DNA from 3 places in the Pseudoalteromonas sp. CNAT2-18.1 genome. Region 2 is predicted to be linked to each of the others. Evidence: predicted binding sites of a transcription regulator. Region 2 holds the regulator's gene; each other region holds the start of a gene.
The links. The regulator MetJ, encoded in region 2, represses methionine synthesis genes. The targets are predictions, from matches to a motif close to TAGACGTCTAGACGTCTA.
Positions count from the first base shown of each region.

Region 1 (10,627 bases), on a different contig from region 2:
AGGCTATCATGCTAAGCTCAGTGAGCAAAAATTAAACCAAAGTTTATTGGCCCATGTGCAGGTGTCGTTAGTGACATCTAATACTTCGGTATTTAAAACTTTTAAAGAGCATATCCTCAATACACCACAAGTAGTGGAGTGCGATATGGTTGCTGGAGGCTACGACTACTTACTCAAGGTGCGTGTCAGTGATATGAACGAATACCGCCAAGTACTGGGAGATTTAGTGGATATTCCTGGGGTCGGCACGCATCATACGTATATGGTGATTGAAAAAGTAAAAGAAGATACCGGGCTCAGTATCGAGCTGTGAATGCCCTGAGCATGCAAACACAAGCTGTAATATAGAGTTTACGAATAGCGCTATTAGCTGCTGGCAAAAAAAAGAGCACCTAGGTGCTCTTTTTGGCTCAATGCAAATTGAAAATAATGATTATGCCCATCCGTCATAGCGCTTGCGGCGCGACAAGATAACGGTGAGGATTATTCCTAAGAATAGACCAATAAATGCAATTGCCCCACCGTAGGTGAGTAACTGTCGCTTTTCTTTGGCCTTTAAACCTTGTTGTTTAGCATTAAGCGCGTCGCGCTCGGCAATCGCTTGATCTAGTTGATCTTGCAACTGCTGGGCTTGCTCCTGCAAGTCGCGATTCAGCGTTTGTAGCTCGGGAAGCTGTGCTTGGGCATTGCGCAATGCCTGTTGAGTTTGTGCCAGCTGCTCACCAAGTTCCTGATATTGAATCTTTAAGCTTTTATCTTGGTTGATGAACTTAGTTTCAACCCAGCCTTGGCGCTGTTTATCATCGATTATCTCGAGAAAGCCGTTATTTTCTTCACCGCTCACCAGTGTCACTGGCGTGCCCGCATCAACTGAACCTAAAATGCGGTAGTTTTTACCTGCTCCAGAGTGCATAAAGATATACAGTTCATCACTGATATAGGCAGTGCCTTGTTCTGCGTGTGCTGCGGTGGTGAACAATGCGCTGAGCATAAAAGCAAGCGCGACACAGGCGTGTTTGACCATCCAACTTAACCTTGTTTTACGTAAATAATTTCTCCAATCCCAGCATAGTATGGGTTGGCGCAGTGATTGGCAAGGGTGATTTTGTAACTCACCGACGCTAGTAAAGGGGCAAAATAGCATGGCCAAATGGCAAAATGTTTGCATTCGTAGGCGGCTTTGTTTATGTTGTGCTTTTGACGATTTCATTGGTCTTCCTATAGCGCATGGACACTGAGATAGAGCTTAAGTTTTTAGTTTCCGAGGCGGTGATACCGTCCATACCCGCACTCATTACCCAGTTTGCAAAAACCGTAAAAAATAAACCCGCACGCAACCTGCAAAATGCTTATTTCGACACCCCGAGCCGAGAGCTTAGAGCATTAGATATTGGTCTTCGCACTCGCTGTTGTGACGGCATTTGTGAGCAAACCATTAAGCTTGCAGGTGAGAACGTGGGTGGGCTGCACCAGCGTCCAGAGTACAATTTGCCTATTGACGGAAATCGTCCAGAGCTGCACGACTTTGATGCCAGTATTTGGCCTCATGGGGTGCAAGTGGACGCGTTAGCCGACAATCTCTATCCGCTATTTAGTACTAACTTTATTCGTCGCACTTGGTTAGTTGAAACCCAAGCAGGGACTGAAATTGAAGTGGTGCTGGATAAGGGGGAGGTATCGGCCAACGCCAATGTAGAGCCGATTTGCGAACTTGAGATTGAATTAGTAAAGGGGGAACGCAGTGAGCTGTTTTCCCTAGCTGAAAAATTAATCGATAACCTGCCTCTACGCATGGGTTATTACTCAAAGGCAGCTCGAGGTTATCGGCTGGCGGACGACCAGCCGCTCAAAGCCAGTAAAGAGATTGGCCTTGTGCCGCTGAGCAACGATGACAGCCAAGAGCGGGCACTGGAGAAGTGCTTGAGTTATGGCATTGCTTTTGTACAAAAACACGAACAATGTTATTTCCAAAAGCCGACCCTTAAAACACTGAAACGGGTAACCGATGGTGTCAGTCTTATTCGCCATAGTTTGTGGTTATTCAGCGATATCGTTGAAAAACAAGCGACCGAGCGTCTGCGCGGTGAACTTAAGTGGTTACTGAGCGAATTAAGTTGGGTCGAGACGGCGATTCAACTGAAAACCTTTACCTCGAAAAAGCATGCTTATTATAAGAAAATCAATGCAGCACCAGAGCTGACTCAGGTGATAGGCGATCTAAAATCCATCCAACCAAGCATTGACGATGTCCAGACTATATTCACTAGCACACGCTATAACCTGCTGTTGTTAGATTTAACAATCTGGTTGACCGAGCGAGGGTGGCGACAATCATGGGGGCAAGCGCAACTTCAGGCTGGTGAACAGCCAATTCATGATCTGGCGGCACGGCTACTCGACTATGATTGGCAGGAAATGAAAGAGCTCGTTGAGCCTCAACAGCCGCTAGCTAGCGAGCAATACTTACAGCTTAAGCAGCGCTTGGAACGCAATCTTTTAAGTGGCTGTTGTTTGGGCGCATTGTTTGATGAGTCTTTGCGCATGAGCTTCCGGGCGCCATGGCTAGATATTGTGCACGGCACTTTTGAATTATTCACCCTCGATTACCTCGGTCAGCTGTGCCAAGGTAATGAGAGCGAGCAATTTATCAAAATTCAGGCTTGGTTGACGCAAAAAACCGATAGTCTGTTGAGTGCCATGGAGCAAAGCCGAGAAGCGACTCGTGATGTTCAACCTTATTGGCGCGATTAGCCTACTTAGCCTCAGCTTTGCAGCTGGGGCTGAAATCCAACCTTGGCGGAATTATAAAAACCTCCCTGATTTGAAAGTGGTCTATACCGTCAGTAAAGATAGTATCTACCATATTTATGCTGAGCTTTTCGTTGCCGACGCCCGCACAGCTCAGTTACTGACGCTACTGTATAACACCCAACAAGCATCGCAGTGGTTGCATGCAGTACAAGAAGTTCGTCTTTTGCACTCTCAAGGCAATCGCAACCGCGTATACACGGTGATTAATTCGCCTTGGCCCGTTGCTGATAGGGAGCTCTATACACAAAGTTGCTATCAGCGTGTCAATGACTATACCACTGAGTTACGGGTGCATGCCTATAACCCAAATATCGCTCGTAAAAGTGATAGGGTACGCATCACAACCTTGACTGCTAACTGGCGAATGACGCAGCAAGACGACGGCTTACTTATCCGCTATCAGGTTTTTGCCGACCCAGGTGGTAAGCTTCCACGCTGGCTCAGTAATAAAGTATCGTTGAAAAGTGTATCTAAAACTATGATGAGCTTGAAAAGTCAGTTAGCAGCAGTACAGGCTCTGCAAGTTGCGCCAATCAGTGCCGGCGATTGCGGCGAGGATTAACTGCCGAGAGTGGGGTTATAGCTATAAAAAAAGCGCCATATAGGCGCTTTTCAATTAACTTATAGGTAATTCACTTATAATCCAGCGTCGGCTTTAAGTGCCTGTGCTTTATCGGTCGCTTCCCATGGGAATTCATTGCGACCAAAGTGGCCGTAAGCCGCTGTAGGCTGGTAAATCGGACGTTCTAAGTCAAGCATTTGAATTAAACCATAAGGACGTAAGTCGAAATGCTTGCGGATCAGTTCGATTAAACGCGTTTCGTCTAATTTGCCGGTGCCAAAGGTTTCAACACTGATGGAGGTTGGCTCGGCAACGCCAATGGCATAAGACACTTGGATTTCGCATTTATCGGCCAGGCCGGCCGCGACTATATTTTTGGCAACGTAACGTGCTGCGTAAGCGGCAGAGCGGTCCACTTTCGATGGATCTTTACCTGAGAATGCGCCACCACCGTGACGTGCCATACCGCCATAAGTATCAACGATGATTTTACGACCTGTTAAGCCGCAATCCCCCATAGGGCCCCCGATCACAAAGCGTCCTGTGGGGTTAATGAAGAACTTAGTCGCATCGGTAATAAGCTCTGCTGGTAGCGTTGGTTTGATAATGGTCTCCATGACCGCTTCAACCAAGTCATCTTGCGCAATAGAATCGCAGTGTTGCGTTGACAGCACGACGGCATCGATACCAACGGCCTTGCCATTCTCATAAGCAAAGGTCACCTGTGACTTGGCGTCTGGGCGTAACCACGGTAATTCACCATTTTTGCGCACTTCGGCTTGGCGTTGTACCAAGCGGTGTGAATAGGTAATGGGCGCTGGCATGAGCACGTCAGTTTCATTACAGGCATAACCAAACATCAAGCCTTGGTCACCTGCACCTTGCTCTTCTGGACGAGCGCGGTCAACACCTTGATTAATATCAGGAGACTGCTTACCAATGGTGTTTAGAATTGCACATGAGTCGGCATCAAAGCCCATATCGGAATGGGTGTAGCCAATTTCGCGCACGGTTTTGCGCGTTAACTCTTCGATGTCGACCCAAGCACTGGTTGTGACTTCACCACCCACCATCACCATACCGGTCTTCACATAGGTTTCGCAGGCTACACGGGCATGGGGATCTTGCGCCAAAATAGCATCGAGTACCGCATCAGAAATTTGGTCAGCGATTTTATCCGGGTGTCCTTCAGACACAGACTCAGAAGTAAATAAATGTTTTGCCATAAGTTTCTGCTCACAAGTATCGCGCTTCCCAAGATCATACCAGCCACTGGGTTGAGCGCAGCATAAATTAAGGCGCGTATTCTAGCTAAATCACAGGTGATTTCCTAGCTTTTTACGCCTAGACGTCTAAATAAAATTGATTGTATAGCGGTCTTTTGACCTTTATTGCTTGGTGTTTTTGTACTCTTTTAGTTATCAGTATTTTTATTCGTTATGAGTAATTCTAAAGTTACTCGTTCGATGCCCAATTTTTAATTGCAGGGGGCAGATGAATAAGTAAGAATGGGCTTTCGTCTTATTCTTTACCCGCGCCAGCATGAGCGCGAGTGAAGCCCCAGCGCAAATACATTTAAAGGTAGGAGAATTCATGCCATCACGCAAAGAACTTGCAAACGCCATTCGCGTGCTTTCCATGGACGCGGTTCAACAAGCTAAATCAGGTCATCCGGGTGCCCCGATGGGCATGGCCGATATCGCCGAAGTACTGTGGCGCGATTATCTTAAGCATAACCCGAGCAACCCTAACTGGGCTGACCGTGACCGATTTATTCTCTCAAATGGCCACGGTTCAATGCTGATTTATTCGCTTTTACACTTAAGCGGCTATGATCTTCCTATTGAGGAAATTAAAAACTTCCGTCAGCTTCATTCAAAAACTCCGGGCCACCCTGAATACGGTTACGCTCCGGGTATTGAGACTACTACGGGCCCGCTTGGACAGGGGATCACCAATGCGGTAGGCATGGCAATCGCGGAGAAAGCCCTTGCTGCTCAATTTAATCGCGCTGACCATGAAATTGTTGATCACTATACTTACGCTTTTATGGGCGACGGCTGCTTGATGGAAGGGATTTCTCACGAGGCGTGTTCGCTTGCAGGAACTCTAGGCCTTGGTAAGTTGATTGCGTTTTGGGACGACAATGGTATTTCTATTGATGGTGAGGTAGAAGGCTGGTTTAGTGACGACACTCCCGCGCGTTTTGAGTCTTACGGCTGGCACGTGGTGCGTAATGTTGATGGCCACGATAGCGAGGCTATTCGCGCTGCTATTGATGAAGGCCGCGCCCAAGGTGACAAGCCAACGCTTATCTGTTGTAAAACAGTGATTGGTTACGGCTCTCCGAATAAATCAGGAAGCCATGATTGCCACGGTGCGCCGTTGGGCGATGATGAAATTAAAGCTGCGCGCGAGTTCTTAGGTTGGTCTCATGACGCCTTTGCGATTCCTGATGATATCTATCAACAGTGGGATGCTAAAGAGAAGGGCACACAAGCAGAGCAGAGTTGGCAGGATAAGTTTGCGGCATACAAGGCGGCATACCCTGAGCTTGCTGCTGAGTTTGAACGTCGTCAAAATGGCGAATTGCCTGCTGACTGGGCTGAGAAGTCGCAAGCCTATATTGAGCAGTTACAAGCAAACCCGGATAGCCCAGCAACACGTAAGGCATCGCAAAATGCCTTGAATACCTTTGGCCCCATGCTACCCGAGTTTATGGGCGGCTCAGCCGATTTGGCCGGATCGAACTTAACTATTTGGAGTGGTTCAAAAGGCCTTAGTAAAGACGACGCGTCAGGTAACTATATTTTCTATGGTGTGCGTGAATTTGGTATGTCCGCCATTATGAATGGCATTGCCCTGCACAAAGGTTTCATTCCTTACGGTGCAACCTTTTTGATGTTTATGGAGTATGCACGCAATGCGGTGCGCATGGCTGCACTAATGAAGACGCCTAGCATCTTTGTTTACACCCACGATTCCATCGGCCTGGGTGAAGATGGACCGACTCACCAACCGGTTGAGCAAATGGCGAGCCTACGTTATACGCCGAATCTAGTGAATTGGCGTCCATGTGACCAAGTTGAGTCAGCCATTGCGTGGCAGCAAGCGATTGAGCGCAAAGATGGGCCAACGTCGCTGGTCTTTACGCGTCAAGGCCTTGCTCAGCAAGCACGCGATGCGCAGCAGCTTGCTGATGTGAAAAAAGGTGGGTATGTATTAACCTGTGATGGCGAGCCAGAAGTTATTCTGATTGCCACAGGTTCGGAAGTACAACTTGCTATGGATGCAGCTTCTGAGCTTCGCGCTCAAGGTCGTCAGGTACGCGTGGTGTCTATGCCATCAACGGACTTGTTCGACCAACAAGACGCACAGTACAAAGAAAGTGTCCTACCCAGCAGTGTGACTCGCCGTGTCGCTGTAGAGGCAGGCATTGCCGACTTCTGGTACAAGTATGTTGGTTTGAATGGCAAAGTTATCGGCATGACTAGCTTTGGTGAATCAGCGCCAGCGGGCGAATTGTTTAAGCACTTTGGCTTCACCGTAGACAATGTGGTTGCGGCGGCCAACAGTCAGTTTTAAATAATTAGAGATGTAAAAAACCCGCGAGCTTCGCGGGTTTTTTGTTTGAAGATAAGCCTGTATTAGCAGTTTGTTTCTTCTGCACCGGCGTTTTCTTTAACATTTTCACACGCGTCTTCAACCGCGTTTTGAGTGTCAGTGATCGCCTCATCAATTTTTTCACCTGCCTCTTCGGCACCGCCACTGTCTTCACAGCCCATAGCGAATACTGCGGCAAATAATGTAGCGATAAATGCTTTTGTTGCTGAATGATTAAACATAGAACTCTCCTTGAATATTAACTCTTTAAATCTGGATTCAAATAACGTGTTTTGGTTGCGGTCGCGGGTTTCATCCCACCTGTGACCGCTTGTACTGTAAAATTAATAACTACCTTGGCGCTTTACCACGAATGGCGCCAGCAACAAGGGAGATAACCAGCAGTACCAAGAATACAAAGAAAATAATTTTAGCGATGCCAGCAGCTGCGCCAGCAATGCCACCGAAACCTAAAAGTGCTGCGACCAAAGCGATAACTAAAAATGCAATTGACCAACCTAACATAATGTACCCTCCATAGATTTGCGTTTCGGAATATACGTTGCTAAGTCCATGCCAACTTTTAAGGTTTTGATTTTAATGAATTTGTTGTTTTTTGTGGACTAGGGGAAAAGAAAAGCTTTCACTGTTTGTGTAAAAGATACAGATTAATTTTATGTTCATAGAACAAGCACTTGGGCAGGTGCTGAATACGGAGGAGGTGGTTTATCGGCACCAGAACTCAGTCATCAGCAGCCATGCCGCCTATTATTGTTTTAGAGGCCTCTACTCTTCCTCGGTTACACTTTTTTTATCGGCCTGAGCAAGTCGAATTGTGCGCTGCTGCACTAGCTGAGATAAAGGCACAAGTTGGAAACCTTCACCCTCGAGTTCTTGCAATGCCTGTTGCAAGAACGCAAACGTTTCGGGGTAGGGGTGAGCAATTGCAACTGCGTAGTCATACTTATCGGCGAGAGTCTTTAACTGCTCAAAGCGATAACGTAGTTGCTGCTCGGTGGTAATATTGTCGAGAAAAACATGGCGAGCAATATTGCTGACACCGTATAGCCCGGCAATTGTTTGCGCTTTTGAATTGGGAGTTGTTTTACTGTCGAGAAAAAACAAATCCTGCTCTTTTAGCACTTCCATAGTCCAGCTCATCGGCGCATTTTGCTGTGTTAGCAGCGAGCCCATGTGATTATTGACGCCGCGCGCATTGGGTAGGCTGGCTAATGCCTTGCGTAACTCGTGTTGGAAAGCTTCTTTTGACATATCCATTGTCAGCCCCCCAGGCCCTAACGCTTTACCGTTTATGGCTTGCATGGGGGCATGCAAAAGCACCTCTTTATCTAAGGCCCCTGCCTGTTGAGCAAAGTGAGTGGCGTAAGGAGTAAAAGGGAGCACCGAATAGGTCACAGCGCCAGGCAAGTGCAAGGCAGCCATGTCGTTACGATGATAGCCGATGTCATCAATGACAATAGCGATTTGCTTCGCATGTACTGGTGATAAGAGCACCAGCACACACAACGTAGTCCATATTAAAAAGCGCACAATGTGTTTTTATCTTTGTTGATGATTAGTGTGCAGGCCCGTGCTTAAAGCCGAGCCTGCGTTTTTATTGTTCTAATAGTTGCTGAGCTTTTAGTAATTGTTTATCAAGCAGTGCGGTTAAGTTTTTATGCGCACTTTGCCCCTCAGCTAAGCTGATTATAACTTCTTTATTTGATTGCGAAAGGGCAGGTTGCAATATCGGCACATCAGGTACGATGCCAGTCCCCTCAATGGACACGCCAGAGGGGGTATAGTACTTCGCTGTGGTCAGCTTCAAAGCACTGCGGCCATCGCCTAAGGGGATCAATGACTGCACCGACCCTTTACCATAGGAGCGAGTCCCTACCACGGTTGCCCGGTCATTATCCTTGAGCGCACCGGCAACAATTTCTGCAGCGGAAGCAGAGCCCTCATTGATCAGCACGACCATGGGGGCGCCTTGAATTATGTCCCCTGCTTTCGCTTCAAAGCGTTGATTAGCCTCCACAAAGCGACCTCGAGTAGAGACGATAACACCTTGAGACAAAAATAAATCGGCAATGGCAATGGCACTGTCGAGGGTACCGCCTGGGTTGTCACGCAGGTCAATAAGCAACCCGTTGAGTATGGCGCCGTTGGCGTTTTGCATCATGGTGATGTGACGCGCGACATCATGAAAACTATGATTGTTGAAGCTATTAATACGTAAGTAGCCCATGCCATTGGCCTTGAGCTCACTGGCGACGCTTTCAATGTGGATAGGCTGACGGGTAAGCTGAAAGTCGAGGCGTTGTGAGTGGCCTGCGCGAGCAACGGCTAAATGCACTTGCCCATCTTCACGACTGCTGATCAGAGCAGAGACTTCTTCCAAGGTAGTGTTATTCACCTTAGTGCCATTGATAGACACGATAACATCACCACGCTGTAAGCCAGCGGCCCGAGCGGGTGAGTTGGGTAGAGCGGAGATCACCACTACATGTTTATCACGCTGTTCTACCTCGATACCCAAGCCCTTGTATTGGCCATTGGTGACATCGAATAATCGTTTTAACTCTTGCTCATCAAGGAACTCGCTATATGGGTCAAGCTCTTGTAATAAACTGCTGAGTACATGTTGGTCTAACTTGTCGCGATCCACTTCCTCAACGTAGTAGTTGTTGATGTGAAAAAGCACTTCATCGAGTTGGCTGTCCTTTGCCAATGAAGCAGGCGCTAGTACCACTAAGGCTAAAAAACTGAGCCCTAGTAACAAGCGCTTGTATAGGTAAGTTGTGAATACAAACATCGGCTGCCCCCTTGAGGTGCAGCCTCTATTCATTTAGGAGGATTTGCACCATGTCGTTGGGTTAACGGCACGTCCTTTGTGGCGTATTTCAAAGTATAGACCAGGATCAATTTGACCGCCGCTCTGGCCTACTAAAGCGATTGTTTCGCCTTTATAAACCGGATCGCCCACTTCTTTGAGTAGTGCTTGAGCGTGGCCATACAGGCTCATATAACCCTTGCCGTGATCGACCACCATGACCCAACCAAAACCTCTCAGCCAGTCAGCAAAGACCACTTGGCCATCTTCTATACTGGTTATACTGCTCCCTTCACTGGCTGCGATCACCACCCCTTTCCAATTGAACCCTTGGCGTTTACGGGTGCCAAAGCGGTGGGTAAGCTTACCCCGTGTCGGCCAAGTTAATTTTCCTTTACTGCTACCCAGACCTAACATAGCTACTTGGCGGTCTTTACTGCGCTCTAGCTCTGCTAAGGTATCCAGTAAGGTCTGCTCATTATCTTTTAAATACGCTATCGAGCTTTGCAGTTGATTTAATTTACCTTGTAGCTCTTGGACCTGAGATTGTCGTTGCGCTTTCGCGGCAACTAATTGCTGTTGCTGCTGTTGTTCTTGCTCGCGTAGCTTCGCCAGTTGTTGTCTGTTTTGTTGCAACGCTGCTTGGTTTTGCGCTATTTCACGCATTGTTTGTTGTAACGCTTCAAGCTGTTGCAAACGAGCTTTGTTGAAATAGTCGTAATAGCTAATGGTGCGCTCTAACTTGGCTGTGTCTTGTTGGTTTAACAGCATCTTTGAATAATCGTGCCCACCCACCATGTAGGCGCTCTTTACTTGGG
Region 1 covers NZ_JAKRFR010000005.1:131,370-141,996, reverse strand. Annotated here, with positions in the region: gene MHM94_RS12155 (winged helix-turn-helix transcriptional regulator) at 1-313, shown strand, start outside; gene MHM94_RS12150 (TIGR04211 family SH3 domain-containing protein) at 434-1,210, opposite strand; gene MHM94_RS12145 (CYTH and CHAD domain-containing protein) at 1,228-2,751, shown strand; gene MHM94_RS12140 (START domain-containing protein) at 2,726-3,373, shown strand; gene metK (methionine adenosyltransferase) at 3,448-4,599, opposite strand; gene tkt (transketolase) at 4,967-6,958, shown strand; gene MHM94_RS12125 (hypothetical protein) at 7,021-7,218, opposite strand; gene MHM94_RS12120 (DUF1328 family protein) at 7,328-7,501, opposite strand; gene MHM94_RS12115 (divergent polysaccharide deacetylase family protein) at 7,763-8,527, opposite strand; gene MHM94_RS12110 (S41 family peptidase) at 8,592-9,791, opposite strand; gene MHM94_RS12105 (peptidoglycan DD-metalloendopeptidase family protein) at 9,825-10,627, opposite strand, start outside.
Region 1: the regulator MetJ is predicted to act here: its motif matches at 4,711-4,728, upstream of metK (methionine adenosyltransferase).

Region 2 (10,627 bases):
CGCAGAGCTTTTCATTGTCCAAATGCAGTAGTTGCCCTTGGTGCACACACAGTAGCTGCCGCGCATCAAGATCTTGCGCAGCATAGCCTAACTGCTGCAAATAGGTCGCCAGCAAGCGGGCCGACCACAGTTCACCATGGGCTAATAAGGACGCCTCATCTAAGGTGTTTGTCTGCAATTGCTCAGCTATGCGCTGAAGCTCACTATTAAGCTGTGATTGCAGAGCGTGTGCCTGGTGCGCTGCTAATAGCTCATCAATAAGCTCATGCTGATGGGTGCGTAGCAACTGCAAGACATCATGATAGCCATGGCTATCGTGCTGTTGGTAGGCCTGCCACAACTTCACTAGCGTATCCGTGGTTTTGCCCGCCGCAGAGACCACCACCACGTCACCGAGTTGGCTGTTGCCGATAATAATATTGGCGACCGCATGGTAACGCGCCGCGTTGCTGAGACTCGAACCACCAAACTTATGTACAACCTGAGTCATAGTATCCTCTTATTTGCTTGCTAACGCGTTAAAAGCGGCATCTAAGTCATCGATAAGATCTTGCTTATCTTCAATACCTACAGAAACCCGGATAAGCGTGTCGCCGACCCCAGCCTCAAGTCGTGCGGCTTTATCCATGCCCGCATGAGTCATGGTCGCCGGGTGACAAATAAGGCTTTCCACCCCGCCCAACGATTCCGCTAAGGTAAACTGCGTTACTGAAGTGAGGAATTTTGCACTGTCTTGCAGCTGACCTTTAATATCAAAGCTCACCATACCGCCAAAGCCCTGTTGCTGCGCCTTCGCCAGGTCGTGTTGTGGGTGCGAACTCAACCCTGGATAGTAAACAGACTGCACACTAGGGTGCTGTTCAAGGTATTGAGCAATCGCCAAGGCATTTTCTTCATGCTGCTTAAGGCGCACTTTCAAGGTACGCAAACCACGCAGGGTGAGATAGCTGTCGAAAGCGGCGCCGGTAATGCCAATATTATTAGCCCACCATGCCAGCTCTTCACCCAACTCTTTGGTTTTGGTGATCACCGCACCACCGACCACATCGGAGTGACCATTGATATATTTAGTGGTCGAGTGCACCACCACATCACAACCCAATAACAACGGGTTCTGTAAGGCGGGAGATAAAAACGTGTTGTCGGCTGCAACCAGCGCACCGATGCTCTGCGCGGCATCGCACACTGCGCGGATATCCGTAAGTCGCAAAATGGGATTACTGGGCGTTTCAATCCACACCAGTTTGGGTTTGGCGGCCACTAAGCGTTGGTAACAGTTTGATTGAGTGAAATCGATAACCTCGACCTTGAGCAACCCCCGCTTAGCTAAAGAGGTAAATAAGCGATAACTGCCGCCATAACAATCATGGGGGATCACTAGGGTGTCATTGGGTGTCAGTAGCTGCGTCACTAGATGCACTGCGGCCATACCTGTCGCGGTGATAATTCCGTGCTCTCCCCCTTCTAGTTGCGCTAAGGTCTGCGCCAAAATATCCCGATTGGGATTACCACTACGACCATAATCATATTCGCGTTTGCTATCAAAATCGGCAAAGGAATAGGTGGTCGATAAATGAATGGGTGGCACCACCGCACCATGGTGCTTATCAGCATCAATACCATGGCGCACGGCGATGGTGTCTTTTTTTAGTTGTGACATATTTGCCCCCAATCAAGAAAATGGATGTTTAGACGTCCAAAAGGTTAAATTAACACAATTTAGAAGTCAAAACATTTATACGTCTAAATAGCTAATTTATGAATATTTGACTATCCTTACCAACGCGATAAAATTTCGCCCTTATTGATGCCTAAGTGACCAAAAATAAGACGCAAATTATGGCCAAGTGGAATGGTGAATACATTCACCCTTATGCGGAGCATGGAAAAAAAGCCCAACAGGTAAAGAAAATTACCGTTTCCATCCCGCTCAATGTTTTAAAAGTATTAACCGATGAACGTACTCGCCGCCAGGTGAATAATCTTCGTCACGCCACCAACAGTGAGTTGCTGTGTGAAGCATTTCTGCATGCCTTTACTGGTCAACCGCTGCCAAATGACGAAGATCTCCGAAAAGATAATCCGGAGAAGGTACCGGAAGAGGTGAGAAAAATTATGGAAGAAATGGGTGTGGAAGTGCCTGTTATCGGAGACGACTAACAAAGACAAGCAAGTTTAACTAACCCCTGAGCATTAGACCTCATTGCAGGAGCTAGCTTAGTGTTGTTCATATATGTCGCAAGTCGGCCTGTATGAGAAGCGGTTAGTGAAGCTATTACTCTTTGCAAGCCATAAAAAAACCCAAGCACTAAGCTTGGGTTTTCTTTTTCTAGCGCTGAATAGTAAAGTGATTACTCAGCCATATAATTCGCTGGCATATCAATTTGCGCAACACCTGAGTCCACAGCCGCCTGCGCCACGGCTTTCGCTACGCGTGGCAATAATCGTGGATCCATGGGCTTGGGGATAATGTATTGCGCGCCAAACTCTAATTCGCTCACTCCAGATGCCGTTAACACTGACTCAGGTACTGGTTCCTTGGCGATACTGCGAATAGCCTCTACAGCGGCAATTTTCATCTCATCATTGATAGCGGTGGCACGCACGTCCAGTGCACCACGGAAAATAAATGGGAAACACAGTACGTTATTCACTTGGTTCGGGTAGTCAGAGCGCCCAGTGGCCATAATTAAGTCTTTGCGCGCACTGTGTGCCACATCCGGCTTAATTTCTGGGTCTGGGTTAGAACAGGCAAAAATGACCGGCTTGTCGGCCATCAATTTAAGGTCTTCAGCTGAGAGCAAATCTGGGCCAGAAACACCAACGAACACATCGGCATCAGCAATAACGTCTTGCAAGGTGCGCTTATCGGTGTTGTTAGCAAATAATTGCTTATATTCATTTAAGTCATCACGACGCGTGTGGATCACCCCTTTACGGTCAAGCATGTAAATATGCTCGCGCTGAGCGCCACACTTAATAAGCAGCTCCATACATGCAACTGCCGCTGCGCCAGCCCCCAAACACACGATCAAGGCATCACGAATATCTTTACCTTGAATTTCTAAAGCGTTTAGCATGCCTGCGGCCGTGACGATAGCAGTACCGTGTTGATCATCATGAAATACTGGCACATTACAGCGTTCAATGAGCGCTTGCTCGATTTCGAAGCATTCTGGGGCTTTAATATCTTCGAGGTTAATACCGCCAAAGGTATCGGCAATATTTTCTACAGTGTTAATAAAGTCTTCCGTGGTGCGATGCTTCACCTCGATATCGATGGAATCAAGATTAGCAAAACGCTTAAACAGTAGTGCCTTGCCTTCCATGACCGGCTTAGACGCTAACGGCCCTAAGTTACCCAACCCTAAAATGGCACTGCCATTAGAGATCACAGCAACCATATTGCCTTTGGCCGTGTATTTATAAGCATTGTTAGCATCGGCAGCGATTTCACGCACCGGCTCTGCAACACCTGGGCTGTAGGCTAAAGCGAGATCGTTAACGGTCTCGGCGCTTTTGGTGAGTTCAATGCTAATTTTTCCTGGAACGGGGTTAGCGTGGTAATCGAGGGCTTTTTCACGAAAGTCAGACATGAACGAGTATCCTGCTAGAAATGTATGTGAGAGTTCAGCTAGTTAAGGCAAACCATACCGCTTTTCTAAATATATTCAAGCAATATCAGGTCTATCCTGTTGTACGAAATTAAAGGGTTTTAAGCCCAAATTCATGCACATTATCTAAAGCTTTATGTGTAAATTTTGATATTCCATGCACTATAGGGACTTATGCATGCATAAAAAACCACCTAAAGCCATGCATAATGCTATATCCGAATAACTTAATATAACTAAAAAGAATACCGACCGGATAACGAATCTTATTGTTCGCTAATAACAAAGTAAGTGAATTTTAGTGAACTTTAGCGTCATTATTGTGCTTTTTTGTCATTTTAAATGAGCTAGAGCTTAAGGTGAAATGGCTAGTATGAATAATGGGGATGGATAAAAATCATAGACACAAAAAAAGCACCCGAAGGTGCTTTTCTCGACAAGCAAAGATTACTTCTTGCTGCTAAGCGCACCGAAGCGCTTATTGAAGCGATCAACACGACCACCTGTATCAAGGATCTTTTGCTTACCAGTGTAGAAAGGGTGACACTCTGAACATACGTCTAGGTGAATGTCTTTACACAGGGTAGAGCTTGTCTGGAATTTGTTGCCACAAGAGCACGTTGCGTTGATTGCTTCGTACTTAGGGTGGATACCTTCTTTCATGGGGGTTACCTCTAAATAGGCCGTATCGCTCTCCAAACCCGAAGTTTGGCACCATACGCGTTAGTTTCAATGTGCCAAAGCATGGATATAACCCGCTCAGCACCCTTAAGGCCGCGTATTTTATTTGACTCCTGATTAATGTTCAAGCTTTAATTGCGGCTATTCACTGCGCCATGAATTTAGTACATTAGCGCTATATTCTAGTTCTTGGGGCCTGATTTTTGTTGCCATCATCTCGCGATTCCAACAGCCACAGTAGCAACGCGACCCCGTGCTACGTTGAAGTAGCACTTAAGGTGCCCTTACACCGTAGCTTCGACTATTTATTACCCACCGAGTTGTGCTCTCGTGCCGTGACTGTAGGGGTGAGGGTCAGTGTTCCTTTTGGTTCGCGTGTCCTGACCGGTATGGTATTAAAGGTAAAAGCCAGCACAGAGATGCCGGAAGATAAAGTCAAAGCCGTTAAAGCCGTGCTCGATAGCACAGCCATTATTGATGACAGTCACCTACAATTATTGCAATTTACTGCTCGCTATTATCATTATCCATTAGGTGAAACCGTCTTTACCGCTTTGCCAAAAGCGCTGCGTGAAGGCGCCGATATTGATAAAACCAGCATTAATTACCTGCAACTCACCGAGCAAGGGCAACAGCAGCCGACACTGCGGGCGAAAAAGCAACAAGCCTTGCTTAAGCAGCTGGCTGAATCAGGGAAATCGCCCACCACGGAAATTAAAGCTCTGGGCTACTCCAAAGCCACCATTGATGCCCTCATTAATAAAAAACTAATAACCCAAGCAGTTGAATTTGATAGTCAATGGCGCGAGCAGCCATTGCAGGTGGCCAACAAACCAAGGTTAAACAGCGAGCAAGCCATCGCCTGCACTGCCATTAACCAATCCCCTGGCTTTGCCGCTTTTTTACTTGAGGGGGTCACAGGCAGCGGCAAAACCGAGGTGTATCTGCAGTGCTTAGAGGAGGTCTTGCAACAAGGCAAACAAGCCTTAGTCTTGGTCCCTGAAATAGGCCTAACACCACAGACGGTAAACCGCTTTCGCCGCCGCTTCCCCAATACGCCAATAATGCTCTGGCACTCAGCGTTGACAGATAATGAGCGTTTGCAAACCTGGCGGTTCTGCCAAAAAGGTAGCTGTGCCATAGTGATCGGCACACGTTCGGCGATTTTTATGCCGTTTTTACGCTTAGGCATGATTATTGTTGATGAGGAGCATGACGCCTCATTCAAACAGCAAGACACCCTACGCTATCACGCCCGTGATTTGGCCGCTTACCGTGCGCAACAGCAAAACATTCCCTTAGTTCTAGGCAGCGCAACCCCTGCCCTGGAAACACTCAACCGTGCATTGTCCGATAAGTACCAATTGCTCAGTCTCACTCAACGGGCACAAACCAGCAGTGACAATCAATTTGAACTCATAGACATTAAAGGTCAGCACCTTGAGGCTGGACTCAGCCATAGCGCCCTTGCCTATATCAAGCGTGAGCTGGCGAGACAAAAGCAAGTGATGGTGTTTTTGAACCGTCGCGGCTTTTCCCCTTCGCTCATTTGCCATGAGTGCGGCTGGCTCAGCGACTGCTCGCGTTGTAGCACCAGCGCGACCTACCACAAGGCCATGCGTCGTTTGGTGTGCCATCATTGTGGCGAGCAAAGTGCACCGCCCATGCAATGCCCGGATTGTGGTAGCACACAAATAAACCCGGTGGGGCTGGGCACCGAGCAATTGCAAGAAGCACTAAGCGAGCAATTTCCCAACACACCCATCAGCCGTATCGACCGAGATTCAACACGACGTAAAGGCAGTTTGGAGGAAGAACTGGCTGCCATCAATCGCGGCGGCGCACGCTTATTGGTGGGCACACAAATGCTAGCCAAAGGCCACCACTTTGCCGATGTCAGCCTAGTCATTATTCTTGATGTCGACGCCGGGTTATACTCATGTGATTTCCGTGCCACCGAACACTTAGCACAACTAGTGACTCAAGTAGCAGGACGCGCAGGGCGCAGTGGCGAACCAGGCACCGTGTTACTGCAAACTCACTTCCCAGAGCACCCACTATTGCAAGATTTAGTCAACAATGGTTACCAACACTTTGCCCGTTATGCTTTGCAAGAGCGCCATGAAACAGAAATGCCACCGTTTTCGCACTTAGCCCTGCTAAGGGCGGAAGCGCATGATTTATCGCTACTGTTGCGCTTTTTATCGGATTTAGTTCCCGCAGCCCCCGTGCCTAAGATACAATTGCTGGGTCCGATTCCCGCACCGCTCGAACGAGTCGCTGGCAAATACCGTTATCAATTGCATATTCAAGGGCAAGATAGAGGCGCGCTACACGGCTTTTTGGCGCAACTAATGAACTACCTCGGTAGTAATAAGCTGGCACAAAAAGTACGCTGGAATTTGGACGTTGATCCCATAGACATGATGTAAAGAGAACACAAAAACAATTATGGCGCAGCACGACTATATAAATCGCAAACGACCTCAGCGTGGTAAGAACAAAAAAGCCCCAGCAAAAAAGCCTCTGCCGCTTGTGCTTATTGCTTTGGCCATTTTGTTACTCGCCGGCTTCGCTTACGGCCTCTGGTATATAAAAACCAATGCTGATCCTGAGGCTGTTGAGCAAGTTAAGCAGAAACCAAGCGCCTCCAAGCCAGAAATTAAAAAGCCGCAAACGCCCGAATTTATCAATGAAATAAAGCAAGCCGAGATAGAGGTTGAGGTCAAAGAAATTGAGCAAAAAGGCCCTTATCAAATGCAATGCGGGTCATTTAGAACCTATGCACAGGCGGAAACGCTCAAGGCCAAAATAGCCTTTGTCGGGCTAGTATCAGAAATCAGGCGCACTGAAGGCAGCAATGGCGTCTGGTTTAGAGTACGGTTAGGCCCCTATCCGACCAAGCGCGGCGCAGAGAGCGATAAGAACAAGCTTAAGCGTCAGGCAAAAATCATGGGCTGTGGCATCTGGTTGTGGAATTAGGCAAAGCGAAAGCCGTTATCGCCATGTAAATAACCAAGCAGGCACAGCAAATCACATAAAGGGATTGCAAGTTTACCTTGAAATCCCTTTTTCATGCCCATATTTCCTCGCTATTAGACAGTTACAAACACCCAGACTGGGTATAAGGACACACATGACCACAATCGTTTCTGTACGCCGTGAAGGCAAGGTTGTTATTGGCGGCGATGGCCAAGTTTCGCTCGGCAACACGGTAATGAAGGGCAACGCGCGTAAAGTGCGTCGTCTTTTCAACGGTAAAGTGATCGCCGGGTTTGCAGGCGGTACAGCCGATGCGTTTACCCTTTTTGAGCGTTTTGAAAGTAAATTAGAGATGCACCAAGGGCATTTAACCAAAGCCGCTGTAGAGATGGCCAAAGATTGGCGCAGTGACAGAGCCTTAAGGCGACTCGAAGCCATTCTTGCTGTTGCTGATGAAACCACCTCACTGATTATTACTGGTAATGGCGATGTGGTACAGCCTGAACATGACCTAATTGCGATTGGTAGCGGCGGCAACTTTGCCCAATCAGCCGCAATTGCATTACTAGAAAACACCGAGCTTGGTGCGCGTGAAATCGTTGAACGCAGCTTAAAAATCGCTGGCGATATCTGCGTATTTACCAACAACCACCAAACTATCGAAGAATTGTAAAAGGAGCTGCCATGTCAGCTATGACTCCCAGAGAAATCGTTCACGAGCTTGATCAACACATTATTGGTCAGAGCAATGCTAAAAAAGCGGTGGCTATCGCCCTGCGTAACCGTTGGCGCCGTATGCAGCTTGACGAGAGCCTGCGCCCGGAAGTAACACCGAAAAATATCCTTATGATCGGCCCAACCGGTGTGGGTAAAACTGAAATAGCACGCCGATTAGCCAAACTTGCTAATGCTCCTTTTTTGAAAGTAGAAGCGACTAAGTTCACTGAAGTTGGCTATGTTGGCAAAGAAGTAGAGACTATTATCCGCGATCTTGTCGATATCGCCATTAAGATGGTTCGTGAGCAGCAGGCGAAAAAACACCACTTCCGTGCTGAGGAAGCTGCAGAAGAACGTATTTTAAACGCATTACTGCCACCAGCTAAAGACACCTGGGGCGAGTCACAACCGAGTGAAAATAACAGTACCCGCCAAAGTTTCCGTAAGAAATTACGTGAAGGTCAGCTCGATGATAAAGAAATTGAAATCGATGTTGCTGAGCAAGCGCCTAATGTTGAAATCATGTCACCGCCCGGCATGGAAGAAATGACCAACCAGCTACAGAGCATGTTCCAAAACATGTCCGGCGGCAAAACCAAAAAGCGCAAGTTGAAGATTAAAGAAGCCTTTAAGCTACTTGTTGAGGAAGAAGCCGCCAAACTGGTTAACCCTGAAGATGTTAAAGAGCTCGCTATTGAAGCCGTTGAGCAACACGGTATTGTGTTCTTGGATGAAGTAGACAAAATTTGTAAGCGCGGTGAAGCAAATGGCCCAGATGTAAGCCGTGAAGGGGTACAACGTGACCTGCTGCCGCTTATCGAAGGTTCAAGTGTGAGCACCAAGCACGGTATGGTGAAAACTGATCATATTCTATTTATTGCTTCTGGTGCATTCCAAATGGCTAAACCCTCAGATTTAATCCCTGAACTACAAGGTCGTTTACCGATCCGAGTTGAGTTGGACGCCCTCAGCGCCGATGACTTTAAGCGTATTTTGACTGAGCCGCATGCTTCGTTAACAGAGCAACAAATCGCGCTTATGAATACCGAAGAAGTCACCATCGAGTTCACCGATGATGCCATTGACAGCATTGCTCAAGCAGCATGGCAAGTGAATGAAAAAACAGAAAATATTGGTGCTCGTCGACTACACACAGTCATGGAGCGATTGATGGAAGAAATATCCTTCGATGCTTCCGATAAGGCAGGCTCACGTCTTACCATTGACGGCGAGTACGTCAATCAGCACTTGGGTAACTTGGTGCAAGACGAAGACCTAAGCCGCTTTATTTTATAACGGCATGGGCTTGGGCAACTCCACCCAAGCCCTTTTTACTGAGGCTGGTTTATGTTGATAACAACCTTACACTATCATCAGCGTTCAAAAACCTTAGACATTCACTTTGACAATGGCGATAGCGCCGAGCTCAGTGCTGAATTCCTGCGTGTACACTCCCCTTCTGCCGAAGTACAAGGCCACCATCAAAGCGAGCCAAACCTCGTTACCAACAAACGGGATGTTGGTATCAACAAAATCGAACCTGTTGGCCACTATGCCGTGCGCTTAATTTTTGATGATGGCCATCTCAGTGGCTTATACAGCTTTCGCTACTTAGCCGAGCTGACCAGCAACAAAGATAATCTCTGGCAGAGTTATTTGGCGCGACTTAAAGCTGCGAATGCCCAGCGTGATGCAAGTATTGCGATTAAGGTGACGCCTTAAGCTAAGTGCATTGCCATCATCACCTAGGGTGGGTGAGTAAAGAAAAGGGGGCTCTCGCCCCCTTTTATTATGTTACTGTCTTCGGCTTTTTCTAAACCTTGTATTTAGCCACGGCATCGTGCAACACCCGAGCCTGCTCTGCTACTTCCTCACTGGTATGGGCATTATTACTTGCATGGCCGCTGGCTTGCTCAGCAATATCACGAATACGCACCACGTTTTGATTCACTTCAGAGGCAACCTGTGATTGCTGTTCAATGGCCACCGCGATTTGCGTACTCATTTCCATTATGGTTTCAATTTCTTGGGTAATCGAGCTCAGTAGGTCGCCGGCACGAGAAGCTTGCTCTGCACTCTCACCTCCTTGGTCGCGACACTGTTGCATAATACTCACAACTTGTTGGGTCCGCTGTTGCAGGCCGGAAATAATATTTTCTATCTCTTGTGTGGAATCTTGTGTACGTTGCGCCAATGAACGTACTTCATCCGCAACCACCGCAAAGCCACGGCCTTGCTCACCTGCCCGTGCAGCTTCTATGGCAGCGTTCAACGCTAGGAGGTTGGTTTGCTCAGCGATACCGCGAATAACATCCAGTACTGAACCAATGGTGTCAGCATCTTTTTCTAAATCACCAACCACCCCAGAGGCATTGCCAAGCGAGTCTGAGAGCTGGGCAATACGAGATACGGTGGCATCCACTTCCTGACGCCCTTGAGAAGCACTTTCATTAGTTGTTTGCGCTCGTTTTGCAGCTTCCTCTGTGTTGCCAGAGATATCATGAATGGTTGCCTGCATCTCGGTGGCCGCTGTGGCCACCATATCAGCTTCTTGCAACTGCTCTTGTACGCCAGTGCTGGTTGATGCGGTGGTGCTAGCTAAGTCTTCTGTTGCGGCGTTCAATGTCGCTAGG
Region 2 covers NZ_JAKRFR010000008.1:59,845-70,471, forward strand. Annotated here, with positions in the region: gene metL (bifunctional aspartate kinase/homoserine dehydrogenase II) at 1-490, opposite strand, end outside; gene metB (cystathionine gamma-synthase) at 500-1,660, opposite strand; gene metJ (met regulon transcriptional regulator MetJ) at 1,840-2,160, shown strand; gene MHM94_RS16890 (malic enzyme-like NAD(P)-binding protein) at 2,352-3,596, opposite strand; gene rpmE (50S ribosomal protein L31) at 4,062-4,277, opposite strand; gene priA (primosomal protein N') at 4,502-6,727, shown strand; gene MHM94_RS16905 (SPOR domain-containing protein) at 6,747-7,277, shown strand; gene hslV (ATP-dependent protease subunit HslV) at 7,432-7,950, shown strand; gene hslU (HslU--HslV peptidase ATPase subunit) at 7,962-9,290, shown strand; gene MHM94_RS16920 (DUF971 domain-containing protein) at 9,342-9,716, shown strand; gene MHM94_RS16925 (methyl-accepting chemotaxis protein) at 9,808-10,627, opposite strand, start outside.

Region 3 (10,627 bases), on a different contig from region 2:
TCGATCTGCAGCAGTTGGTGCATGAGGATATGGAGCGTAACTTTGATGCCTATCCATCCCAGAGAATTTGGGGGTTAACTCGCCCGGACAGCAATATTGACCATCGTCGCGTGCCAAATTTACGTGCTTTTCTTACTCGTCACGGAGAGAGTCTGAGAGTGAGTGATGACGGTAACAATTATAAACCCGGTGATATTGTTTCATGGATGCTACCAGGAAACTTGCCGCATATTGGTATTGTCAGCGAGCAACGCAATGAGCTGGGACAGCCTTTAATTATCCATAATATTGGTGCTGGCCCGCAAGTGACAGATATTCTTTTTCAGTATCCTATTACCGGTCATTATCGCTATGGTGGTGACGGCCTAGGCGAATAACGAGCACAAAAAAAGCCGCTTTTAAGCGGCTTTTCTTTATTATTGAAAGCTTACACTACGCCGCGAGGCAGGCGACAGTCGTGATCTTTCTCTGCCAGTTGCTTAATCCAAAGCTCTTCTGCGGTGTAACCTTCTTCATTAGGTTTAGCCACAGTGAATGCTGCTTTCTTCTCAGCTGGTTTTGCCTTAGGAGCGGCTTTCTTAGTCGTTGTTTTCTTGCTCGCTTTGGCCGGTGCTTTGGTCTCTGCTTTGGCGACTTCTTCTGTTTTACCAGAAGTGAGTTCTTCAGTTAGCGCAGCTACATCGGCAAGGCGCATGTTCTTTCCGCCGTCAATGCTATACCAGCCAGGCTTAGTGGTGATTTCTGGCTTTTTGCCATGGGCTGCTTCATAGGCAGCTTCAAAAGCAGCTAACACTTCTGTTTTGTCTAGTTTACTCATCAAAAGGTCCTAGTCGTTAACGCAGGTTAATTTTATTACAAGTTTATAGTTATACCCATTTGCGCTGAGTTTTTCAATTTTTTGTGCCTAAACACCGAATTTTCTTTATTTTTACCGGTGTTCACGGGACAATTTGGGAATATTTGTGGTTAACAGGGGGTAATATGCACCGTAAAGAGCTCGCACAGATCCTTGAACAAACATTAATGGCACAGCCAATCAAAGATTTTTGCCCCAATGGGCTGCAGGTTGAAGGGCGTGCGCACATCAATAAGGTGGTCACGGGTGTGACTGCGAGTCAGGCACTGGTTGATAAAGCCGTGGCCCTCGAAGCTGATGCATTAATTGTTCATCATGGCTATTTTTGGAAGGGTGAATCACAAGCTATTACCGGTATGAAAAAGCGCCGTATTGAGGCGCTGCTCAGCGCCGGTATCAATCTGTTTGCGTATCATTTGCCTTTGGATATCCATCCCCAGCTAGGCAACAATGCGCAGCTAGCACAGTTGTTGGATATTGAGATTCAAGGGCCCATGGAAAGTGGCCCAAGTAGTGTGCCGGTGTGGGGGCGTTTGCGCACGCCGCTGTCTGGGCAGGCTTTTGCTGATAAAATTGCCAAGGCCTTATCCCGAACGCCGCTGGCTTCAGTGGTACGCGATGAGGTAATTGAAACTGTTGGATTATGCACCGGCGGCGGGCAAGGCTATATAGATTTGGCTGCGAGTTTGGGGCTGGATGCGTATTTAACCGGAGAAGCTTCGGAGCAAACTATTCACAGCTCCCGAGAGCAAGGAGTGGATTTCTTCGCAGCCGGGCACCATGCCACTGAGCGCTATGGCGCCAAAGCCCTAGGTGAATTTTTAGCGCGTGAGCATCATCTGGATGTCACCTTTATCGATATTGATAATCCAGTATAGCCACGGTTATTGCTGCGCCAACATGTTGTGCAACAATTGCTGCAAGAGATAGCGGCGGTCGGTGGCGCTGTAGCGTGCCTGCAGATATAAAAACATGGTTTGGGTGTCTGTGTGCTCTCCTAATGTTTGCCAGATACTATCAAGATAGTGAGTTGTTAAGGTCTCGGGAATGGGCAGCGGCTGCTTAGCAAACCCCAAGGCAAGCAGCTGCGCGAGTTTATCGTTGGCCTCACTAAAGTGTTGCTCAATGCGTTGCAGCTCCTCATTGAGTTGCTGCTCTGCTTTACTCAAGGTGGCGGCAACGAAAGCCCGTTTGCCTTTACGTTTACTGCGACTATGGCTTTGTACGGATGGATCTTGATAGCCATCGTCGCAGGCTTCAATCAGCCCGCGTAATGAACTCAGTGTACTGACTAAAGGGCTGCGCAAAGGTGCTAGCTTGACTTCCGTGTTTTTCAACCATTGCGCAGCATCAACAACATAGCTGGACTCCTGCGCCAGGTATTTGTCACTGAGTGCGGGTAACAACATTAATTGTGTGATAATGGTTTCTTTGAGAACGGATTGCATGGCCGTTACTCCGGCATCAGTTTGTTCTTGGTCTGGCCGTTCTCAAGGCCTGTGGCCCATTCTAAGCCTTCTTCACGAATGGTAATGTTAAGACGAATGCTGTTCTGAGGTGTGGCGGTTTCTTTTACTTCGGAGCTGACCACGCTGGTTTTTATCGCAGGCGGAGTGGAACGCGATTTTAAGGCGATAGCGGAGACATTGTGACGCACCTGCTTATTCACCGCACTGAGACGCTCAAATGGTACTTCTTTATCGGAGCCGCTTTTTTTCAGGGCTTTTTGAAAGGCTTCGTCAACGGCTCTGACCATACTCTCTTTGCTGATCCGCACATCTCCGTTACGTTGGCGCTCTGTTACTTTATCCAATGCGGCACGGGCTTCTCTGTCGAAATTGTGTTGAAAGCTTTTCGTACGACTGAGAATATCTTCGTCATCGAGTGCTTGGTTAAAGTGGTTCATCAAGGCTTTGTGAACATTGGCGGGGCTGTCTAATTCGGCATTTTTAGCCGGAATGTGCTGATTAATGGTCAGTGGCATATCTATGGTCAGCTCAGGGACGCGCACCCGGGGTAGACTCATGCCCTCAAGTAAGGGGTGATCTTTGTAATATTCGGCTACGGCAGCTGTTTCTTCGTCTGCAAGGCGGCGTGCGTGCACTAAGCTTATCATCAGCGATCCTAGCACCTCACTTAATTCACTCATGGCGTTTCCCTCTTGGTGAGTTGGATAAGGGGGCGCAGCCTAAGGCTTTGCCCCATAAGTTAGTTAATGTGGCGTTATGCCGCCGATTCCACTTCAGTGATGGAGTTTTCTAAAATGCCTAACAGTTTCTCCGTTCCCGCTGGAAGCTCGTCTTGAACGGCACGAACATTAACAGACAGGCTGTAGGTACGCTCAATTTTCGATGAGCTTGAGCTCGACTTCTTGTACGAGTAGCTGGCGCTGAGTTTAGCTGATACTGGCCCCCAGCCTGCTTTCACCGAGAGCTTACTATTGAGCTCATGAGAGGAGGAAGTACTGGACTCCTGCACTGAGTTTATCTTTGCGTTAAAAGCAATAGTGGTCTCTTCAACGCGAATAAATGGAATAGGTAACATGGTTAAGATGGGTACGGTAAGGTCGAATTTCTTCGGCTCTGTGCCGGTCACATTACCATCTCCATCTCGGGTTTCTACGGCCTTCATATAACTGAAGGTGATCATGGTGGGTTCATTGCTGTCAGCGTCAAAGCCGACAGATTTTATAAAATCTACCGAGGTCTGAGCCGATTGCGCTTGAGCGCGTACCACAGCATCAAGGGGGCCGCCAATCATAGATTTAAAATCAATACTCGATAGTTCGTCGCCAATAGCCATACAAATTCTCCTTTTTTTACGGCGCGGTTGAGGCTCGAGTTACACTGCCTACTCGAGATAGGTGTGTATAAAAAACACACAAGATTTATAGTGTATAAAAGGCAAGAGTGACAGTTGGTTTGTTAACTTTATTTTTACCTTTGTCCCTGTTAATTTCTAAGTTGTTCTTTTTAAGGGACTAAAGTGAAGGAGCAGTTGAAATGGTCAGAGCAGTGCGTCTGTGTGCAATGGGGCCAATTGATCAATCAGCCCCAGCTTTTGCTATTTACGCGTGTTATTTTGTTTACAGGTATTCAAGAAGTGGCGATAGACAGGGTTATCTTTCATTTCTTTTTTCATGGCCAAGTACATGGGGCGATTGAGACCTAATGCACCAAGGGGAATAGATTTTATTAACCCTTGCGCTTCATAGGGGGTAACAAGCCAATCAGGTAGCGCAGCAACACCCATGCCGGCGCTCACTAATTGGAAAATAAGCAAGCCTTGATCCACGCTTTTCAAGGTGCCATCAAAACGCGCATTTTGGATAAAGTGTTTGAAAATATCTTGGCGCTCGCGAGGAATAGGGTAGGAGATGATGGTTTCGTCTTTTAAATCCAGCGCCGTGACATAAGCTTTATTAGCCAGCTCATGGTCGGGGGCAACGATCAGCTTGAGCTTAAAATCGAATAAATGCACGTACTCTAGGCGCTCTGGGTCACGTATATCCGAGGTTAATACCAGATCTAAATCGCCCTCAAGCAGCTCAGGGATAGCGTCGTAACTAAAACCACGTTCGTAGTCCACGTGAATGTCGGGCCAAAAGTTATTAAATTCTTTAATTGTCGGTAATAACCAGTGAAAACAGGCGTGGCACTCGACGCTCAAGCGTAATTGCGAAATTGGCTGATTTAAGCTCTCTTTCAAGCGGCATTTCGCCGCTTCAACTTTTGGTAGTACATCATGTGCAAGTTCTAATAGCAGCATGCCTTGTGGAGTAAATCGCACCGGATGGGTTTTCCGCTCAAACAATTGGCAGTCGAGTTTGTTTTCTAAGTCTTTGATTTGATGAGAAAGTGCAGATTGAGTTAAAAACAGCTCACGTGCGGTATTCACTAAAGAGCCGGTCTCTTTCAAGGTGGAAATAGTCTTGAGGTGTTTTATATCTATCATCTTTAGTAAATCTCATAAAAATTGTGAGCGGTGCTCAACGTGAATACAGTTTACTGCATCGTAATAGACATTTCAAAGTCTAGACGTCTATAATTGATGTATAAAATGTAAACGCAAAGCTAACCATAGATAAATTCCACTATAGCAATAAAAATGACAGCGGTGTCATCTAATTTGGCATTTCCTTATAATTTTTAGCTATGAATAAAATTCACATTAATGCTGAGAAAGCTGCGGTTGCACAGTGAGGGTGAGGAATCTAATGTTTAGCCATCTATATAGCTAAATGGAGTTTTGTTATGGCATTAATACATAATCTTGGTTTCCCTCGAATCGGCAAGCAGCGGGCGCTTAAATTTGCCCTTGAGGCATACTGGGCAGGCACCATCGATCAGTCCACATTGCGAGCAAAAGGGGCTGAGATACGCAAGCAAAATTGGGCTTTGCAAGCACAGGCCGGTGTTGAGTTGCTCCCCGTTGGTGATTTTGCATGGTATGACCATGTGCTCGCTACCACGGTGATGGTCGGAGCCGTGCCAGCGCGACATCACAGCGCAGATAGCAACCCCCTCGATACCTTATTTCGTATTGCTCGTGGGCGAGCGCCCTCAGGGTGTGCCTGTGCCGCCAGTGAAATGACCAAATGGTTCGATACCAACTATCATTATATTGTGCCGGAGCTCAGCGCCGAGCAGCGCTTTTCGCTGACTGATTCAGAGTTATTTACCCATGTCAGTGAAGCACAGCAACTAGGCCATACACCAAAGCCCGTGCTTATCGGCCCGATGACCTATTTATATTTAGCCAAATGCGCCGATGAACCTTTTGACAAACTTGCGCTATTGCCTCAGTTACTTGAGGTGTATCAGCAGATATTAGACAAACTTGCGGCGCAACAGGTTCAGTGGGTGCAAATTGATGAGCCCATTCTCGCCCTAGAATTGGATGATGCTTATCGCCAAGCCTTGAAAGACAGTTTTACGAGTTTATCTGGCCACGGGGTGAAGCTGCTATTGGCCACTTACTTTGATGATGTCAGCCATCATCTTGATGATATTCAAGATTACGCCATCGACGGAGTACATTTTGATTGGCTGGCGAGCACGGTGGATATACAGGCTTTAGATAAGGCCGTAGGCAATGAGCGAGTGTTGTCCTTAGGGGTTGTTAATGGACGTAACGTTTGGCGTGCGGATTTATCCTCGTTGCATGCACAATTACATCCTATTGCTGAGCAGCGGGGCGAGATGTTGTGGATAGCCCCTTCATGTTCATTGCTTCACACTCCGGTAGATTTAGAGCAGGAGCAGCAGCTCGACAGTGAACTAAAAAGCTGGTTGGCTTTTGCAACACAAAAGTGTCAAGAGCTGCAACTGTTACGTCATGCACTGCATAGCAGCGACACCACTGCTATTGATCGCTACAGTGCTGCGGTTAAGGCCAGGCAAAGCTCAACGCGAGTGAATAACAAGAGGGTGCAACAAAGCGTTGCGGCGCTCAGTGCGCAAGACGCACAGCGACAAAGTGCGTTTTCTAAGCGGGCGAAGACCCAGCGCCAAGCCTTGCAACTGCCACTATTACCGACCACCACTATCGGCTCTTTTCCGCAGACCCAAGCTATTCGCCAAGCGCGGCGGGATTTTAAAAATGGTACTTTAGACTCCCAGGCGTATCACACGCAAATGGAAGCTGAAATTCGCTACGTCATTGAAGAGCAACAAGCGCTTGGCTTGGACGTGCTGGTGCATGGCGAAGCTGAGCGTAACGATATGGTCGAGTATTTTGGTGAACTGCTCGAGGGTGTATCCTTTACTCACTTTGGCTGGGTGCAAAGCTACGGCTCGCGCTGTGTGAAGCCACCGATCATTTGGGGTGATGTGGCCCGTTCGCAACCAATGACTGTGCATTGGAGCCGCTATGCGCAGTCACTTACACAAAAACCGGTGAAGGGCATGTTAACTGGGCCGGTGACGATTCTATCTTGGTCTTTTGTGCGTGATGACTTAGACAACCCCACTATCGCCAAACAAATCGCGGTAGCGCTGCGTGACGAGGTTGTAGATTTGCAAAATGCGGGCATTGGCATTATTCAAATAGATGAGCCTGCTTTTCGTGAGCGCATGCCGTTAAAAACAAGTCATTGGCAAGATTACTTGGATTGGGCGACTTATGCATTTCGCGTCGCTGCCAGCGGTGCCGAGGATAAAACTCAGATTCATACCCACATGTGTTACAGCGAATTCAATGACATTATTGGCGCTATTGCTGATATGGATGCCGATGTCATCACCATTGAAACGTCCCGTTCTCATATGGAGTTACTGAATGCCTTTGAACACTTTGATTACCCCAATGAAATAGGGCCGGGTGTGTATGATATTCACACTCCTAATGTGCCCGATGTAGCGTCGATAAAGACCTTAATTCACAAAGCTGCACAGAAAATACCTGTTGAGCGATTATGGGTTAACCCTGATTGCGGTTTGAAAACGCGACAATGGCAAGAAACCCGAGCCGCGCTTTATAACATGGTAGAGGCCGCAAAGGAGTTACGACAAGAGCTGAACTAAATTAAGCTCACTGTAGCGGGGTTGGCCCAGGCACCCCCCGCTCAGCCTAGGTATTACCCCGCAGATTGCTTTACTTTCCCTTGTATCCCCCCTAAGATCACACAAATTTTTCAGTGGATAAGAGCAATGACAAGTACCCCGCAACGTATTACCCTCACTCGTCCTGACGATTGGCACATTCACCTACGCGATGGTGAACAGCTAAAAGATACCGTGCGTGATGCGAGCCGCTATATTGGCCGCGCGATTATTATGCCTAACCTAGTGCCACCTGCGACCTGTACCGAGACGGCATTAGCCTATCGTGAACGGATCATGGCGGCAGGTCCTAGCGCGCAATTTGAACCATTAATGGTACTTTATCTCACTGATAACACCACGCCTGAAGAAATTCGCAAAGCGAAAGCCAGCGGTAAAATTGTCGCGGCTAAGTTGTATCCTGCTGGCGCGACGACTAACTCGGCTTCAGGGGTGACGGATGTTGAAAACATCTATCCTGTGCTTGAGGCAATGCAAGAAGTCGGCATGCTGCTTTTGGTTCATGGTGAGGTGACCGACTCCAGCATCGATATTTTTGACCGTGAAAAAGTGTTTATCGAAACCAAACTGAAAAAAGTGGTCTCTGATTTCCCTGAGTTGAAAGTGGTGCTCGAGCACATTACCACCCGCGATGCCGTGGAGTTTGTACGCTCAGCATCAACCAATGTGGCAGCTACGATTACGGCTCACCATCTACTATATAACCGCAATCATATGTTGGCTGGTGGAATTCGCCCGCATTACTATTGTTTACCGATTCTTAAGCGTAATACCCATCAACAAGCCTTGATTGAAGCGGCTACCAGTGGCAGCGCGAAATTCTTTATGGGCACCGATTCGGCACCGCATTTAAAAGATAAAAAAGAAGCATCCTGTGGCTGCGCCGGCGCCTATACCGCCCATGCTTCATTAGAGCTATATGCAGAAGCGTTTGAGCAAGCCGATGCGATGGAAAAACTAGAAGGCTTTGCCAGTCATTTTGGTCCTGACTTTTACGGCCTTGCGCGTAACAGCGATACTATTACGTTGGTACGTGAACCCTGGCAAGTGCCCGAAAGTTACCCACTTGCCGATGATAAAGTGATCCCTATCTGCGCCGGTGAAACACTTAACTGGCAGGTTAAGGACTAAGAGTTTAGAGCTCGGTTTGATACCGGGCTTTTTATTGGCTACCCGGCCAAGCAATGTCAGCTGCGCTGTTACTTTGATCTGCGTCAATAGCCGCTTCGCTGAGAGGGCTCTGCGGACAATTGTCCTTATGAATTATGGTGGCTTTGACTAAGCTCTGGCGCTAAAATTAAGCATGTTTTCGTGCTTAGCGCTACAACGAACAGGTGAAATTTACCATGCACTTACCTACAGTGGACTATCAGTCGCCCAACGCTCCTGCTGAATTTGTCGAGTCTCTTCGCAATACCGGCTTTGGGGTATTGACGAACCATCCGATCCCGCAGTCTTTAGTGGAATCAATTTATGAAAATTGGCAGGCTTTTTTCAACTCTGAGCAAAAGCACGAGTTTTTATATGATAAGACTACACAAGACGGATATTTTCCACCGGAAGTAAGTGAAGTAGCCAAAGGCTTTAATGTTAAAGACATTAAAGAGTATTACCACGTTTACCCTAAAGGTCGCGTCCCGGCACAACTAGAAGAGCAAATTCGTGAGTATTACCGACTTGCTAATGAGTTTGCTAGCGAGCTACTAAGCTGGGTGCAGGCGCACGCACCAGAAGAAGTACAAAAACGTTTTTCCATTGATCTTAAAGACATGATCAAGGACTCAGAGCAAACCTTACTGCGTATACTTCATTATCCGCCAATGACCGGTGACGAAGAGCCGGGTGCTATTCGCGCGGCGGCGCATGGCGATATTAACCTATTAACGGTTTTACCTGCAGCGAACGAGCCTGGCTTACAGGTGCAAACTAAAGAGGGTGGTTGGTTAGATGTGCCAAGTGACTTCGGTAATCTGATCATCAACATTGGTGATATGCTGCAAGAAGCATCAGGTGATTACTTCCCGTCGACCATTCACCGCGTTATTAACCCGACGGGGAAAGCGTCAACGAAATCACGTATTTCACTGCCACTGTTTTTGCATCCGCGCCCGGATGTGGTGCTTTCAGAGCGCTATACAGCAGATAGCTACTTACAAGAGCGTTTACGAGAGCTTGGTGTAAAGTAATGAAAAAAGCCCGCATTAGCGGGCTTTTTCGTTATAGGGTGTTTAACAAAGCGCGGGTAGCGAGGCCGATGGCCAATGTTAAGGTGACACTTAATAAGGTGCCCAGCATCACGTATTCGGTTAGGTGCTTTTCTTTGCTATTGGTCAAATCGCCAAAGCGAAACACCGATTTAGCCGCTAACACAAAACCGACACCAGCGAGTTCATCAATCAGTACAAAGGTGAGCATCAGCACGCGCTCAAGTACGCCAATACTATGACCCGCCTGTGGCAGCTGTTGCTCATTATGGCTACAAGGTAGCTGCCAGCGCTCCAATAACATGCGAATAGCCACGGAGCAGGGGTTTAAAACCAAGGCATAGGCAAGCAGCGTAACCCATAATGATTGTGTACTCAGCCCCTGACTCGCCCATTGAGTGAGGGTATCTGCATCACTGAGCCACAGGCACAGCGAAATGATCACCATTATGTGTGCGAGCTGATCAACCACAAAGGGTATAATACCGCCTCGAGTATAGGACTTTCCTACATCAATGAGCCAATGGCTGAGCATAATACTCAACGTAGCCAGCAACACCCCCGGCCACTCACCCAAGCCGTAAATGTGCTCCCACGCAATAAGCACGGTGGCCGATAGCACGCCGTGAACCAACACATGCAGTGCTAATTTGCTTGATTTATAGTGGTAAGTGTTGCGATTGTGCACCCAGTGCATTGGTTGCAAATAAAAATCGGCAATAAAGTGCGCTAATAATAGCGCCAATAGAAGTGCTATTTGCTCATCCATAAGCATGTTCCTTTGCGGCTACGGCTATAAATTCATCAACGAGGTGGTAGTTGCCAGCGTTAAGTAGCTTGGTGGCGTTTTCTCTTGAAGTTTCAAGCTCTTTGGCTATGGTTGCATGATCATTATTACGTAACCAATGGTACAAATACAAGGCTTGTGCTTGTTTGGCACTGGTGTGACTGATCAGGTTATCTATAAAGCGAATATTCAATACAAAACTTGGGCTCATGTCTAT
Region 3 covers NZ_JAKRFR010000006.1:27,199-37,825, reverse strand. Annotated here, with positions in the region: gene MHM94_RS13895 (DUF1287 domain-containing protein) at 1-377, shown strand, start outside; gene MHM94_RS13890 (hypothetical protein) at 428-817, opposite strand; gene MHM94_RS13885 (Nif3-like dinuclear metal center hexameric protein) at 982-1,734, shown strand; gene MHM94_RS13880 (hypothetical protein) at 1,741-2,304, opposite strand; gene MHM94_RS13875 (hypothetical protein) at 2,310-3,005, opposite strand; gene MHM94_RS13870 (DUF2589 domain-containing protein) at 3,080-3,658, opposite strand; gene MHM94_RS13865 (LysR family transcriptional regulator) at 3,920-4,810, opposite strand; gene metE (5-methyltetrahydropteroyltriglutamate--homocysteine S-methyltransferase) at 5,110-7,380, shown strand; gene pyrC (dihydroorotase) at 7,507-8,550, shown strand; gene MHM94_RS13850 (2OG-Fe(II) oxygenase family protein) at 8,766-9,605, shown strand; gene MHM94_RS13845 (DUF3307 domain-containing protein) at 9,637-10,392, opposite strand; gene MHM94_RS13840 (hypothetical protein) at 10,385-10,627, opposite strand, start outside.
Region 3: the regulator MetJ is predicted to act here: its motif matches at 4,883-4,900, upstream of metE (5-methyltetrahydropteroyltriglutamate--homocysteine S-methyltransferase).